DNA from 4 places in the Fictibacillus sp. B-59209 genome. Region 4 is predicted to be linked to each of the others. Evidence: riboswitches for the same ligand, from Rfam matches in the RefSeq annotation. Region 4 holds a riboswitch; each other region holds the start of a gene.
What was found. Region 4 has a riboswitch for S-adenosylmethionine ahead of P4361_RS02065 (sugar ABC transporter substrate-binding protein). Riboswitches for the same ligand answer to the same signal wherever they lie in the genome.

Region 1 (3,566 bases), on a different contig from region 4:
TGCCATCGCTCATCAGCTTAACGCTACTCCGAGCCAGGTCTCATTATTATTTTCCAGCTACAATTTGATTACCGGTATCGCTATGCTGATTACAGGCGTGGTTTCCAGCCGGGTTGGTATCAAGTGGACGTTATTGTCAGGAATATTATTGATTATCGTTTTTTCTGCCTTAGCCGGCTCCTCTAATGAAATTTCCCAAATCGTTGGTTTTCGCGGCGGTTGGGGGTTAGGAAACTCGTTATTCATCGCAACTGCTTTATCCGCCATTGTTGGTTTATCCATCGGAGGTACTGCAAAAGCCATTATTTTATATGAAGCAGCCATCGGATTGGGGATTTCCGTTGGGCCATTACTTGGTGGGGAGCTGGGATCGATTTCTTGGCGCGGACCTTTTTACGGCGTCAGCGTACTGATGGTGATCGCATTCTTTGCCTTATTGTTAAAAATGCCGCATGTACCTAAACCAAAAGTTAAAAGTTCTGTACTCGACCCGATTAAAGCATTGAAATATCCAGGACTTCTTAGACTGGGTCTAACCGCATTTCTTTATAACATTGGATTCTTTACTCTAATGGCCTATTCACCATTTGTTATGAATTTAGACGAACATGGCCTCGGCTATGTGTTCCTCGGATGGGGCTTATGCTTAGCCATAACTTCTGTATTCGTTGCACCAAAAATTCAGGCAAGATTCGGTACAGTAAAATCCATGTGTGCGATGCTGATCTTATTCGCATTGACACTGCTGGCTATGGGAATCTGGACAGAATCAAGCACAGTGGTCATCGTAGCCGTTATCGTTGCCGGTCTTTTCCTTGGGACAAACAATACATTGATCACAACAGCTGTTATGCAGGTAGCACCGGTTGAGCGGGCAACCGCCTCGGCTGCCTACAGTTTTGTACGTTTCATCGGTGGTGCGATCGGACCATGGCTTGCCAATAAACTGGCTGAAACCTATTCACCACATGTACCATTTGTAACGGGCGCGATTTTTGTTCTATTCGCCATGCTGGTTGTTGCGTTTGGCCGTAAACATCTTGCTCATGTGGATTCAATTTCTCATTAAAGGAAAGGAAGGTCTCTACAATGTACAATAAAATTCTGATTGCCTTTGATGGTTCAGCTCCTTCTGCTCGCGCTCTTCAGCACGGAGTGGAACTGGCTCATAAGATGAATACTGAAATGGTTACAATTCTGCATGTAAATAAAAACCTTCCTTTGCAGGAACCGCTTCTTAACTTTGATCTGGATGAGATAATGGAAGAAGAGGACAAAGAACTATTGCAGCCTGCCATTCAGTATCTCTCTGAATCAGGAATTCCCTATGAAACGCAAGCCTATAACGGGGAGCCTTCTCAGATCATCACTTCGTATGCAAAAAAACACGAGTACGATGTCATTGTCATGGGGAGCACAGGTAAGGGGTTTATAAAAGAAGCCTTATTGGGAAGTGTCAGCCATCAGGTAGCTCATGCAGCAGAATGCCCGGTGATTATCGTTAAATAATAAAAAAATCGGTTCCCTTCAGATAGGGTACCGATTTTTTTGTTGGATCCAGAATGCTCCAGATCCAGCTCATTTTATATTTCCGTTTAAGCTGTCCAGCCAGGCTGATACAAATACTTTACGTTCCCCCCACCGCCCGGGACGATGAATCCGCGGAATGCTTTCTTATCCTCTTGCTTTACAAGAACCTCACGAAAGACAAAAAACTCTTCTTTAATAACGACGTATTCACTAAGATTCCCGCTGCGCAGATCAGAAAGAATTTCATTGGCCATTTGTTCGTTCAATCTGAATTCCTCCATTAAATAAGATTCCTTTATTAGTACACCATAACCTGGCCGGCTGTGTCCAATTCTTTTCAACACCTGATAAGGGGCTTTACATAAACTTCCGTTTGAAACAAAGACTATGCAGAACTGCTATCTTCATTAAATTGCTTTGAAAAGGATTTGTGACGATGAAAAATATGTTCCGCGTTTATTTCTTGGATTGGAAAGACATTTTGACAATTCCCTCTGCAGCTCTGCTGATAAAGCTTTTAACAAAAAAATAAACGCCGTCATTTTCATGATGAAGCGCCTTTGGTTGACCAATCAGCAATCCTTATATTTCACAGTAAATTAGTTGGTTTTTTTGCATAAATAAAAACCTCTTCTTGCGGAAGCAAAAATACGCACAAGAAGAGGTTGAATCGCCATCGTAAGTTATACTCTTCTTATCATTCAAGCGTTTTGCTTGTGGAATTGGCACAGTGCTCATAATTGAGTCCGCTGCCGAGGCTTCAAAGGGCCAGATCCCTCCACCTCTCTAAATAAGAAATATAAGATAAATGTATTATATTGGATTCAATTATAGGGATTTCCATCTTATTGTCAAGACAATAACTCATTTTATTTTCGAATGATTTCTCCAGGCTCTAAAACGGGAGGATCTACAGAAACCGAATCAGGGTATTTAATCCCCTGCCCAGTATTTAGGCATATCACCTTTTCATCTGCTTTGATCCAGCCATTTTCCCTCAATCGTTTTGAGGCGGCAAACACAGCCGCTCCTTCCGGACAAATAAAACTTCCTTCAAGCTCTGCAGTTTGGCGCTGAGTAAAGCTAATTTCATCTTCTGAAACGGCAACGGCGCATCCATCCGTTTCATAAAGTGCTTCAAGGACAAGAAAATCTCCGATCGCTTTTGGAACATTGATACCAAAAGCGGCTGTCTCAGAATTTTCCCAGAACTTCGATTCACTCTTGTGTTCTTCCCATGCTTTTACGATCGGTGCACATCCTTCAGCCTGGACAGCGACTAAACGCGGCAGTCTGCTTCCTTTAAATAAGCCCAGTTCCCTGAATTCTTTCAATGCTTTATATATGCCAATCAGCCCCACTCCTCCGCCTGTTGGATATAAAATAACATCAGGTGGCTCGCTTCCGCATTGTTCTAAAATTTCATACCCCATCGTTTTCTTGCCTTCAATCCGGTAAGGTTCTTTTAATGTGGAAGCATCATAGAAACCTTCTTCCTTCACAAGGGACGCGACAATTTTTCCGGCATCACTGATCAGGCCGTTCACAAGAAAGAGCTCTGCACCTGAAATCGCCACTTCTTTTCTCGTAATGACTGGGGCATCCACTGGCATAACGATGTACGGCTTTATGCCGGCCCTTGCACAATAGAGTGACCAGGCGGCTCCTGCGTTGCCATTGGTCGGCATGGCAAGCCGGGTAATACCGAGCTCTCTGGCTTTTGAAACGCCGACTGCCGCTCCCCTGGCCTTAAAAGACCCGGTAGGTACCATGCCCTCATCTTTCATGAGCAGATTTGCAATTCCAAGCTTCTCACCGAGAGCAGGCATGGATAATAAAGGAGTCATCCCCTCTCCCAGTGATACCACATGATCTGGGTCTATAACAGGAAGAAGCTTATGGTACCTCCAAAGATCATTCCTCTCCTTATTAATAATTTCATTCTCATTTTTCAGTTCCTCTAAATCGTAGTTTACGAGAAGGGGGGAACCGCACTGGCACAATTGATTAGGTTCGTGATGAGCATAGATGTTGCC
Region 2 (3,566 bases), on a different contig from region 4:
TAGAATATGATCCAGCTTCGCTTTGATTTTTTCCTCACAGGCCAGCATCCTCTTTCTTACTTTTTCAAGCGGCTTGCTGGCTCCGTCATCCACTCTTCCGTTACGGATACAGCGCTGAATTTCAGATTTGAGGTCTTTCAGTTCAAACAGGGAGTATGCATAAGCAGACACAGTTGGTGCAAGAAATTCTTTGTCCTTCATATACCGCTGCAAGCGCTCTACGTTTTCTGCAAGCCCGCAAATAAGCTGCAGCTGTTCAGGGCTTAAGAGAAGGCCTTTATCTGGAATCGTCATCACATGGTCGATCCCGTTCAAGTTCGCAATAGGAACGCTTGAAGACTTTCTAAGAATTGCTGCCGCTTCCGTCGTCTCTCTTAGCCAATTCTTAATGATTGTGATCTGTCCAGAGGGCATTAGCTCTAAAATTTTTCTTTTTGTACTCTCGTTTAATCCATACGCAGATAATGTTTCTGTAATTTTATTAAATTCGAGCATGTTAATTGTATGGGTGTTCAAAGGTAGTTGCCTCCTCATATTTTTTCGAATAACTAATCTATAAAACAGTTCCCCCTTTCCCGGGAACAGGGCCAGATCATGCAATAAAAAAAGGCAGAAATGGACCGCCGCCATTTCTGCCTGTTATCAATTTTCGTGTGGAAGGATACGCCTCTCCATACAGCTGTCCCCTGACTTATGGAAGCTGTAAAAAGCATAAAAAAATACGCCCAAAGAGCGCGGCATCGTTCGTTGCACAAAATACGTACACGAAAATGATAATGTTGTATGCTGACCGCTGTTCTTAACTATTGGTGGCCGCAAAAAGACATCTAGAATACAACCGCTTCAAGCACGGCCTTTTTGCTCCAACTATCCAATTCGCTTAGTTAAGAACGTGAACGCTCATCCACACAACTCCCTTCCTTTTGTTACTTCCATCATATGTAAAACCCTTTCCTTTGTCAACATGATGGGTAAAAAAATCCGCAGAGAGCCGACTCTCCACGGATATTCCTGTCTTCTATTCTGCCACCGGCACCTTTTCTTTCTCTGCCCCCTTGCCGCTTTTTGACAGACGGACCGGATAGATGCTGTTCACTGGAATAAACTCATCCTCCTCTTCTAGAGGGAGCGGTCCTTCATAAAGCAGGGCAGCAAGGGAAGTATGCTGAAAACGAAGAGAAGTCCGGTCTAAAATGATTCCATGCCTTTCAATTGCTGAAACCCTTTCCTTTGTAAAATCAATTTTTTCACCGACGAGAAGGTAGGTATTCACCTCTTGTTCTTGTTTCTTAGGGCAGAGTTCCGATACAGCCGGTTTGTTTCTATATACTTCCCTAGTTTCATAGATCGATAATAAGTCTTCCACAATGGCACTTGCTGTTGCTTCTGCACCAGCTCCCGGCCCTTGCAAGGTCAAACAGCCGAGAAGGTCTGTCTGAATACGGACGGCATTGTCCACGCCTTCCACACCATACAGCGGATGATCGCTATCCACAAATACAGGCTGTACCTGGAGATCAAGTCTATCGTTTAAAAGAACGAGATGCTTCAGCCGAAGCCCCAGCTGCTCAGCCAGTTGAATCTCCTCAAGAAGCACATTTCCAATCCCCTCCACCTGCACTTCTTCCCAGGATGGCTGCACGCCATAAATCCATTTGCTCAACACCATCGCTTTGTAAAATGCGTCCAAGCCTTCGATGTCATTTGTTGGATCCGGCTCTGCATATCCTTTTTTCTGGGCCAGTTCCAGCGCTTCTTCAAACGAGGAACCTGTCGTTCTCATGTACGAAAGAATGAAGTTGGACGTTCCATTTAAAATGGCTTCTACATGCTGTATCCGATTGATTCTTAAAAGCTCCCTCAATGTTCTCAAAATCGGTATTCCTCCGCCTACGCTCGCTTCATAGACAAAACGGACACCCTTTGCGGCAGCACGCTCTGTTAATTCTTCTCCATGCCGGGCAATCAAATCTTTATTCGCAGAAATCACATGGCATCCCGCTTCAAGTGATTGTATGATGTAAGACCGTGCAGGCTCGATTCCGCCAATCGCCTCAATGACCACATCAGGCACTTCTTCCCCGATCGCCTTCTCGAATTCGGACGTCAACGGTACCCCCTTTACGAAAGGCCTTGCTTTGGAAGAATCCTTAATCAAAATACTGGACAGCTTCAGACGATGACCCAGCAATTCTTCTAAAGCACCTTTTCTATCCATGATGGATGTATATACGCCGGATCCTACAGTCCCCAGCCCCAGCAGTGCTATTTTTAATTCTTTCAACATAATCACTCCTTCTGCAAAAGTAAATTTTTTATTAGTGGATGAATGGTATCTGTATGATGGCAAAAGAAAAAACCTCTTTCTAAAGAAGAGGTCTGCAGTCCGGCCTCCTCTTATCATCCAGGGTTCTTTCCTGCAGGTAGTAGCACCTTTTCAAGTAGAATACTTGAAGGTTGCCGGGCTTCATCGGGCCTTTCCCTCCGCCGCTCTGGATAAGAGTATTATCATGAGATTGAAACATGTTATGTAGCACTTTATTTTTTTAGTACAAAAAACCCCCTTATCACGAAGATAAGAGAGCTGTATGGTTCCGATCCGTCTCTTATCTCCCAAAGTTTTACCTTTGAAGGATTTAGCACCTTTTCAAGTAGAATACTTGAAGGTTGCCGGGCTTCATTGGGCCTTTCCCTCCGCCGCTCTTGATAAGCTTCATTAAATTAGTCTTACTCTATCACGGCAGACAGGAGAGCGTCAACCATTATTCAGATATTTCTGGAATCATTGCAGATTATTTTTGGTATGATAGAAACACATAAATAAAAGGGGTGGAAGGTTTGGGCAAGAAAATCGTATTCACCGGGGGAGGTTCCACCGGGCACGTTTCTGTTAACCTGGCTCTGATTCCTTTGTTCTTAAAAGAAGGCTGGGAAGTCAGCTATATCGGTTCAAAAGGAGGAATTGAACGGCAACTGACAGAAACCATCGAAGGCGTCCGCTATTACAGCATATCTACTGGTAAACTAAGGCGCTATTTTGACTGGAACAATTTTAAAGATCCGTTCCGTGTCATGCAAGGAGCATTTGAAGCATTTCGGCTCATCAAGACCATAAAACCAGACGTGGTCTTTTCAAAGGGTGGTTTCGTCTCCGTTCCCGTAATCCTCGGCAGCCGGATGAACAAGGTGCCAATTGTGACCCATGAATCCGATCTTAGTCCAGGGCTTGCAAACCGTCTTTCACTCCCCTTCGCTAACAAAGTGTGTACAACGTTCCCCGAAACCACTGATCATCTTCCAAGGGAAAAAACGGTATACGCGGGTGCTGTTATCCGTAAGGAGCTGCATGAAGGGATCGCAGTCAAGGGGAGAGCTTTCTGTGGTTTGACTCCTGGTAAACCGATCATCTTGATCATGGGAGGAAGTCTCGGATCAAAAAAAATAAATGAGGCCGTAAGATTAAGCCTTGACGCTCTGCTTCCCCGCTTTCAAATCATTCATCTTTGCGGAAAAGGCCAGAAGGATTCTTCCATTCTGAAAAAAGGCTACATCCAGTTCGAATATGT
Region 3 (3,566 bases), on a different contig from region 4:
AAGAGTTTTTCAATCTTAGTAAGGAATAGCAAGTTATCATCCTCCTGCCGAATTAAATGGGGTTATCTATAGTATATTGGAGCCACTTATCCAGCATGTGCTCTGAAGGAAAATCGGTCAATGGTCACAAAAAATATCATATATCCGAAACATTACTCCTAGGGGCTGCGTTAGTTCGCAACAACAAACGGGTGACCAGGAATCGTCCTTTTACTTTTGACGAAAACACAACGATCCAGGAGGTATAAATTTATGTATAAAAAGATTGGTTTAATTACAGGAATAACAGCCATTGGGCTCTCTATAGCAGGAGGAACAAATGCAAGCGCACATACGGTAAAGGAAGGGGATACACTTTGGAAGCTTGGTCAGTCTTATAACGTACCTTATGAAAGTATCAAAAAAGACAACAATTTAGACGGAAATATGATAAGACCTGGCCAGCAATTAAACATACCGGCAGTTAAAGGGGTAAGTGAAGATCAAGTGAAAGCTTCTTCAGAAGATAAAAGACTTCTCGCTTCTCTTGTTGAAGCTGAAGCAATGGGTGAAAGTTTTGAAGGTAAAGCTGCAGTTGCTGCTGTTGTCTTGAACCGAGTAAAGGCTGATAGCTTTCCGGATACGATCAAAGGGGTTATCTACGACAAAGGTCAGTTTGAGCCTGTCATGGAAAACAACCTGAAAAAGCCTTCACCTTCATCAGAAAAAGCTGTTGATAAAGCATTATCCGGTTATGACAATACGAATGGATCGCTGTTTTTCTATAATAAAACGACAGCGGTAAGCCGTTGGCTCGATACAAAGCCTGTCAATATAGTAATCGGCAACCATACATTCAGCAAGTAAATTAAAGCCTCAGGCCATTGAAAGGTCCGAGGTTTTATTATCGTTCACTTGAGCTCTTTATGCTAAGACCCGATGATTCAATTTTTTGGCTGTTCCGGGCGATGAGAACATCACAAGTGGCATGCCTGGTGATATATTGTGAAACACTGCCGATAAAAATGCGTTCCATAGCGTTTAACCCGGTTGCACCGCAGACAATTAAATCTGCTTCATGCATGGAAGCGAAAGAAAGGATTTCTGTTTTTGGAGTTCCGTAATTAGATAAGGTTTTAACATTTTTTAATCCATGTTTCCTTGCCATCTCATCATAATTTTCAAGAAGGGATTCACTAAAACTCTTGTCACGGTTCATCTCGAAGTTAACTGCACCTGCGTCTAATGGAGCAGTAGGGATTTTTTCCTCAGAAATATGAACAATTAGCAATTGCGCATGATATTCTTTCGTAATTTCTATAGCTCTGTAAAAGGCAACCTCCGAAGATTCCGATCCATCCACACCAACAAGGATTCTTTCGTAATAAGGCATAAAAATCACCCCTTTTTTGTAAACTTATATAAATTCATTCCCTATATATAAGAGAGGCAAACATAATTGTAACATTTGTACCCAACCTCCAAATTCCATTTGACAAACCTATAGGAGTAAGGTATTTTTGAACGTATTAAAGTATTTGAAAAATTCATAATTGACTCTTATCAAGAGTGGTGGAGGGACTGGCCCGATGATACCCGGCAACCTGCAGATTATTTCTGAACAGGTGCCAAATCCTGCAAGGCAGAAGGCTTTGAGAGATAAGAGAAGGTCAAGCCCAAGCGGATAATTGCACCTCTCTGAATCTTTTAGAGAGGTGTTTTTTGTTGAATAAATGGGGGGATATCTGTTGGCAAATACACAATTATCTGCTGTAAATGATACTGCAGCAATAGGAGAACTTACGTTAGAGTCTGGAAAAGAGCTGAAAGATGTCCATATCGCTTACCAGCGAATCGGCGCAGCAAATGCACCTGCCATTTTCGTATGCCATGCGCTTACAGGTAATCATTATACGTTAAACAGTGAGATGGGAGAAGGCTGGTGGGCAGGTCTATTGGGAAATGGGCAGTATATTGATTTGGAGAAATACCAGGTGATTACTTCAAATGTATTGGGAGGGTGTGACGGATCAACAGGACCACTCTCGGTCAATCCCGTTACTGGAAGTCCTTACGGAGCTGAATTTCCATTGATAACAATCAGAGACATGGTGCAGGCCCAAAAGAAACTTTTGGAAGTACTCGGCTTGGGACGTCTAGAGGCAGTGATCGGCGGATCGTTAGGCGGCATGCAGGTATTAGAGTGGGGACTGATGTATCCTGATTTTATGGAGCGTCTGATCCCGATTGCCGTAACCCCTTTTCTAAGTGATTATGCGATAGGTTTCAATGCAGCGGGAAGAACGGCCATCCTCAGTGATCCCTTATGGAATAACGGACAGTACGGTAAAGAAAATACACCAAGGAAAGGGCTTGGCATTGCTCGGATGATCGGTATGCTCACTTATCGTTCGGGAGCATTGTTCAATCATCGATTTCAGCGAAAACAAACAGAGAATTGGGAAACCATTCATGAGGATGCAGCCTTTTCAGTTGAATCCTATCTTCAATACCAAGCGGATAAATTAGCGGACCGTTTTGATGCCAACAGTTACTTAACACTATTGAAAGCGATGGATACTCACGATATCGGCAGAGAAAGGGGAGGAGTATCGGCTGCTTCCCAGAGCTATAAGGCTCAAATGCTTTGTGTTGGTTTCACCGGTGATTTGCTCTATCCTTCTGATTTAATGGAACAGTTTGTAAAAGATGTTCAAGCTGAAAATAAAAGAGCAAAATATCTTGAGGTATCCACCATGTTTGGCCATGATGGATTTCTGACAGAATTTGATAAGTGGGGGAACTTGCTCAAAGAATTTATGAGAGAAACAATAAAGACATGAGGATATAATCCTCATGTCTTTATTTATCACTATTCAACAGCTGGTTTTTCAATAACCGCCGTCTGATTAGAAGGCGTATGCTGTTCAGGGCGCTCCCGGCTAATTCTTCCGCCGCCGACGGATAAAGCGACCAAAATACCCGCTCCAATAAAAATCAAGCCTGTTAAAAATACAGTGGTAAAAGAATCACTCCATGCGGTCTGTATAGAATGAATAACGGTATCTTTAATTGTATCAGGCAATTTAAGAAGATTTGGATGGATTAAAATGCTGAACAATGCATCTGTTTTGTCTGCTAACTTTTGAAAGATCCCTTGAAGCATTGGGTTCGTTTGTTCACTCACTACATCTTTCATTTTTGTTTCTAAGGAATGGTTCATCACTACATTTAGAACAGTGATACCAATCGTACCGCCAATTGAACGGAAGAACGTTGATGCAGAAGTAACAGCTCCCAGTTTTGTTTTCGGAAATTCATTTTGAATCGCGATCATTAATGTCGGCATAACAAGACCCATTCCGAATCCCATAATAATCATATAAGCGTATGCTGTAATTTCATTGGAATCAACACCCATCGTGCTCATCAAGTAGAAGCCTACTGCTGTAATGATCATGCCCGCAGTCAATACGGTTCGATAAGGAACTTTCAATAGAAGTCTTCCTCCAATAATACTCGCCAGGATGAGAGAAATCATCATCGGTGTCATGGTAGAACCAGCTTGTGTCGGAGTTACACCCAGA
Region 4 (3,566 bases):
GAAGAGACGTTGATGTTCATCTCTTCTAAAATTTGCGATGCCTTCTTATGCAGCTGTTTCCATCTTACAAGCTGCTTTTTACTCATCTCGTTGACCAGATCATGCAGCAGAATATTTTCACCAACGGTTAAATACGGGATCAGCGCGGTGTCAACCTCTTGATGGACGATTTGAATTCCTTCGTCCAGGGCATCTCTCGGCGAAGTGATGGCCGCTTTTTTTCCGTCCAAATGAATCTCGCCCGTGTAATGATTGTAGGCTCCCGACAGAATCTTCATAAGGGTCGATTTCCCAGCCCCGTTCGCTCCGATCAGCGCATGAACCCGGCTGGTTTCACTGGCAAAGCTCACACGATTCAACGCTTTTACACCCGGAAACTCAATACTTATATCCTTCATCTCCAACAGAGCCATCTGCTTCTCCCCTTCCCTCAAAGCAAACACTCTCTTAACTTTAGGCTGTTTTCGCAATCTTTATTGCTCTTGGGCGGAGTTGATTTCCGTTCCAGGCTGCTCGCTTTCCGTGGGGCGTTCGCTGTACCCCTCGGCTCAAGCGCCTTCGGGTTTCACCTGTCACGCTAGTCCCACAGGACAAGGAAGGCTTCGGCAGCGATACATCGCACGAAGAAAATGTGACGTTCATTTTCGAGGAGTCTCGCACCTTACACTCCAATCAACCTGTCGATGAAGAATCAATACAAAAACCATCACAAAGCAACAATCTTTTAGAAAAGAGCCTAACTTTAAAAAGAGAGTGTGCATTTTCATTTTGCATAAATAAAATTTCATTTTGATTAGCCTTCTTACATACATCACATACTGATGTGGGCAAGAGACTCTCAAATCTTTTACTTTACATTCATGACATTCATGGAATGGGACTGCTGGTGTAGTATGAGCCAGCAATTGTAAAATTGAATAGCCGAAAATTGAATTCAAGAAAGAGCTCACTTTTTCTTGCGCGGTTCCAATTTATTAGGCTATTCAAGTCCCATTCTTCTTCCTGAGAGTTTCAGTTATTTTTGGTAGTGATCCTTAAGTGTCTTCATCCAATCTTCCTCAAACGCATCAGACTGGCCCCAGCCTTTAATTTCCTTGGACAGGTTGACCATGTTCACACCCTCGTTTGATTTTTGCAGATCCTTTTGTGAAACGAGAGAAGCTTTCAAATCATATTTTTGAGGTGTTTTTTCACCCGCAAGCTTTTTAGCAAGAATTCTCATATCCACTGCCCCAATGAGCTTAGGATCAACAGCAGCCGTGTACTTCCAAGGACTTTCTTTTTGCTGGATTTCTTGAAGGTCTGCATTGGAGACGTCAATTCCGTAAATTTTGATTTCGTTGCGTCCCGCTTCTTTAATCGCACGTGCAGCCCCGATCGCAAAGGCATCCCATGTGGCAAAAATGGCATCAATCTCGCCTTTTTTATGTTTGTTCAGCATGGCCGTCACCGCATTTTGCGTCTGGACCGACGTATCTGCAGAAGCAACGCCAAAGCGTTCTACTTCCTTGATTCCCGGGTTATTCTTCAATGTTTCTTTATAGACGGCGTTGCGTCGCACCATCGGCGGGAACCCGTCTACCCAAAGATAAACGATGTTGGCCTTCCCTTTGTTCTCTTTAACGAGCTGATCGAGAGCCAGCTTGGCAAGGGCTTCATCGTCCTGAGACGTAAGTGTGACACCGCCTACTTTCGCGAGGTCCGGATTGGAATCAAACGTCACCACGTTCTTTCCTTTTTCCCGAAGCTTCTTAATATCGTTTATGGTAGCCGCATCATCACCGTGAGAGATGATAAAACCGTCGTAATTCTCATCAGCCGCCTGGGCAATCGCATCATGGAACTTGGCGGTATCACCGTTTGCTGTGTAGGTATCAACGGTAAAACCAAGTGCCTCTCCTTCCGCTTTAGCACCTGCTAAAAATTGAGCTGTATGATCATCACCGCCGATTTTACGGATAACCTTGATTCGGGCTCCCTGCCCTTTGGCAAACCGCTTCGGCACGTTATCGAACGAGACCTTTTCATGTTTGCCAGCTGATGAAGCGGTATTGCTTCCGGATGAACAGCCTGTTAATAAAAGTGATAAAGCGACCGCAGAGATTGCCGCGCAATTGATGAATCGTTTCATTTCCCCAACTCCCTTTTTTGTATATCTCTCTTCTCAAGGGGGCACGAGACCAGCGAAATAAGCCCCACCACGTAAAAAAACCTCTCTGGAAAAAGAGAGGTTTCATCGCATATGTATAACGGATTCGTCCTCTCTTATCTCTCAAAACAGACATGCTGTTTTGCTGGAATTAGCACCAATTCCATTACGGAACGGTTGCTGGGCGTCATAGGGCCAGTCCCTCTGCCACTCTTGATAAGAGAATGAATATTTAATTTTTAGAAAATATAGTTATTACTTTAATCCGCAAATGGGGGAAAGTCAATGGTTTTTTTATCATATAAAAAACCTCTCCACAACGAGAGGTTAATCCACCAGGCTTATCCTCGGATATCCCCTCCAAAGATCGCAACGTTCTGCACCTCCGCACCAAACTCCCGGCCATTCCACTTCAGGGTAGTCTGGACATAGCCAAGGCGGTCAGCGTTATATCGGCCGGCGATGTTTTGGTAAGCCAGCAGTTCATACACGCCATTTCGGTCAAAGTCCACCGGGTAAAGACCGCTTAAAGATGAGACAAATCCTTGTATGGGAGCCTTTAATTTTCCATTCGGGTAGTAAATCTCAGACAAGTATTCCTTGTCCTTCGTACTCAAATCGATAATAAATTTTTGCTTCAGGCTGTAGCTGTTCACCTGTGCTTTATATTGGTTCAGATAAAAAACCCTGTACTTCCATTGGTCACTGAATACACCAGAGTCAAAAAGCGGCCCGAACTGCCCTCCTCTGTAGGAAAATACATAGGCGTTGATCATGCCTCCGCTGCCTCCTGTATCCATGACCACCATGATGTCTTCTACCTTGTCACCTGTAAAATCACCGAGAAAAAGGGTTGGATTGTATCCTGAATTTTCTTTAATAGGGATCTGCGTGTACTGGTTGGTCCTGCCGTCCTGAACGACGGCCGCAATGTTCACCCAGTATGGACTATCCGCTGTTTTTTCAGCAGTAAGATACACCGTATCCTGCGAACCGTCTCCGATGACATTCCCTCTTTTCATATCGACTACCTGCCGCTGTCTGTATATGTCGCATCCCTGCCTTCCCCAGTTTCAATAAAACAGTATATGCACTTAAGCCCTGTTTTGGTTTTTATTCAGATCTCGTGATACACTACAAAAAAAGACCGGACAAGCAGGTGCATTCGTGGATATTAAACAATTACAGTATTTTATTGAAGTGGCAAAATATAACAGCTTTACACGGGCGGCTGATGCCCTTTTCATCACCCAGCCAACCATCAGCAAAATGATCAAGAATCTGGAGGATGAGCTTGGGGTTGTCCTTTTTGACCGCTCACGAAAGGGACTGACACTTACGGATGCCGGACAGACCATATTTGACCAGGCCAAGCTGGTCGATAAAGCATTCAACAACCTGGAGATGGAGCTGGACA

Region 1: it holds a riboswitch for S-adenosylmethionine, as region 4 does, so the genes downstream of both, P4361_RS20075 (hypothetical protein) here and P4361_RS02065 (sugar ABC transporter substrate-binding protein) in region 4, are expected to answer to the same signal.
Region 2: it holds a riboswitch for S-adenosylmethionine, as region 4 does, so the genes downstream of both, P4361_RS16915 (homoserine dehydrogenase) here and P4361_RS02065 (sugar ABC transporter substrate-binding protein) in region 4, are expected to answer to the same signal.
Region 3: it holds a riboswitch for S-adenosylmethionine, as region 4 does, so the genes downstream of both, metX (homoserine O-acetyltransferase MetX) here and P4361_RS02065 (sugar ABC transporter substrate-binding protein) in region 4, are expected to answer to the same signal.

Annotation. Positions count from the first base shown of each region.
Region 1 is NZ_JARMMC010000028.1:50,950-54,515, forward strand. It holds gene P4361_RS20065 (MFS transporter) at 1-1,069, shown strand, start outside; gene P4361_RS20070 (universal stress protein) at 1,090-1,509, shown strand; gene P4361_RS20075 (hypothetical protein) at 1,596-1,796, opposite strand; SAM riboswitch class I at 2,222-2,327, opposite strand; gene P4361_RS20080 (threonine synthase) at 2,400-3,566, opposite strand, start outside.
Region 2 is NZ_JARMMC010000020.1:95,876-99,441, forward strand. It holds gene P4361_RS16910 (endonuclease MutS2) at 1-516, opposite strand, end outside; gene P4361_RS16915 (homoserine dehydrogenase) at 1,019-2,287, opposite strand; SAM riboswitch class I at 2,395-2,503, opposite strand; SAM riboswitch class I at 2,604-2,713, opposite strand; gene P4361_RS16920 (undecaprenyldiphospho-muramoylpentapeptide beta-N-acetylglucosaminyltransferase) at 2,839-3,566, shown strand, end outside.
Region 3 is NZ_JARMMC010000045.1:6,750-10,315, reverse strand. It holds gene P4361_RS22910 (cysteine dioxygenase) at 1-32, opposite strand, end outside; gene P4361_RS22905 (cell wall hydrolase) at 253-846, shown strand; gene P4361_RS22900 (universal stress protein) at 884-1,372, opposite strand; SAM riboswitch class I at 1,537-1,645, shown strand; gene metX (homoserine O-acetyltransferase MetX) at 1,728-2,822, shown strand; gene P4361_RS22890 (MDR family MFS transporter) at 2,852-3,566, opposite strand, start outside.
Region 4 is NZ_JARMMC010000004.1:30,489-34,054, reverse strand. It holds gene P4361_RS02070 (sugar ABC transporter ATP-binding protein) at 1-413, opposite strand, end outside; gene P4361_RS02065 (sugar ABC transporter substrate-binding protein) at 1,016-2,131, opposite strand; SAM riboswitch class I at 2,263-2,372, opposite strand; gene P4361_RS02060 (hypothetical protein) at 2,491-3,171, opposite strand; gene cidR (cidABC operon transcriptional activator CidR) at 3,317-3,566, shown strand, end outside.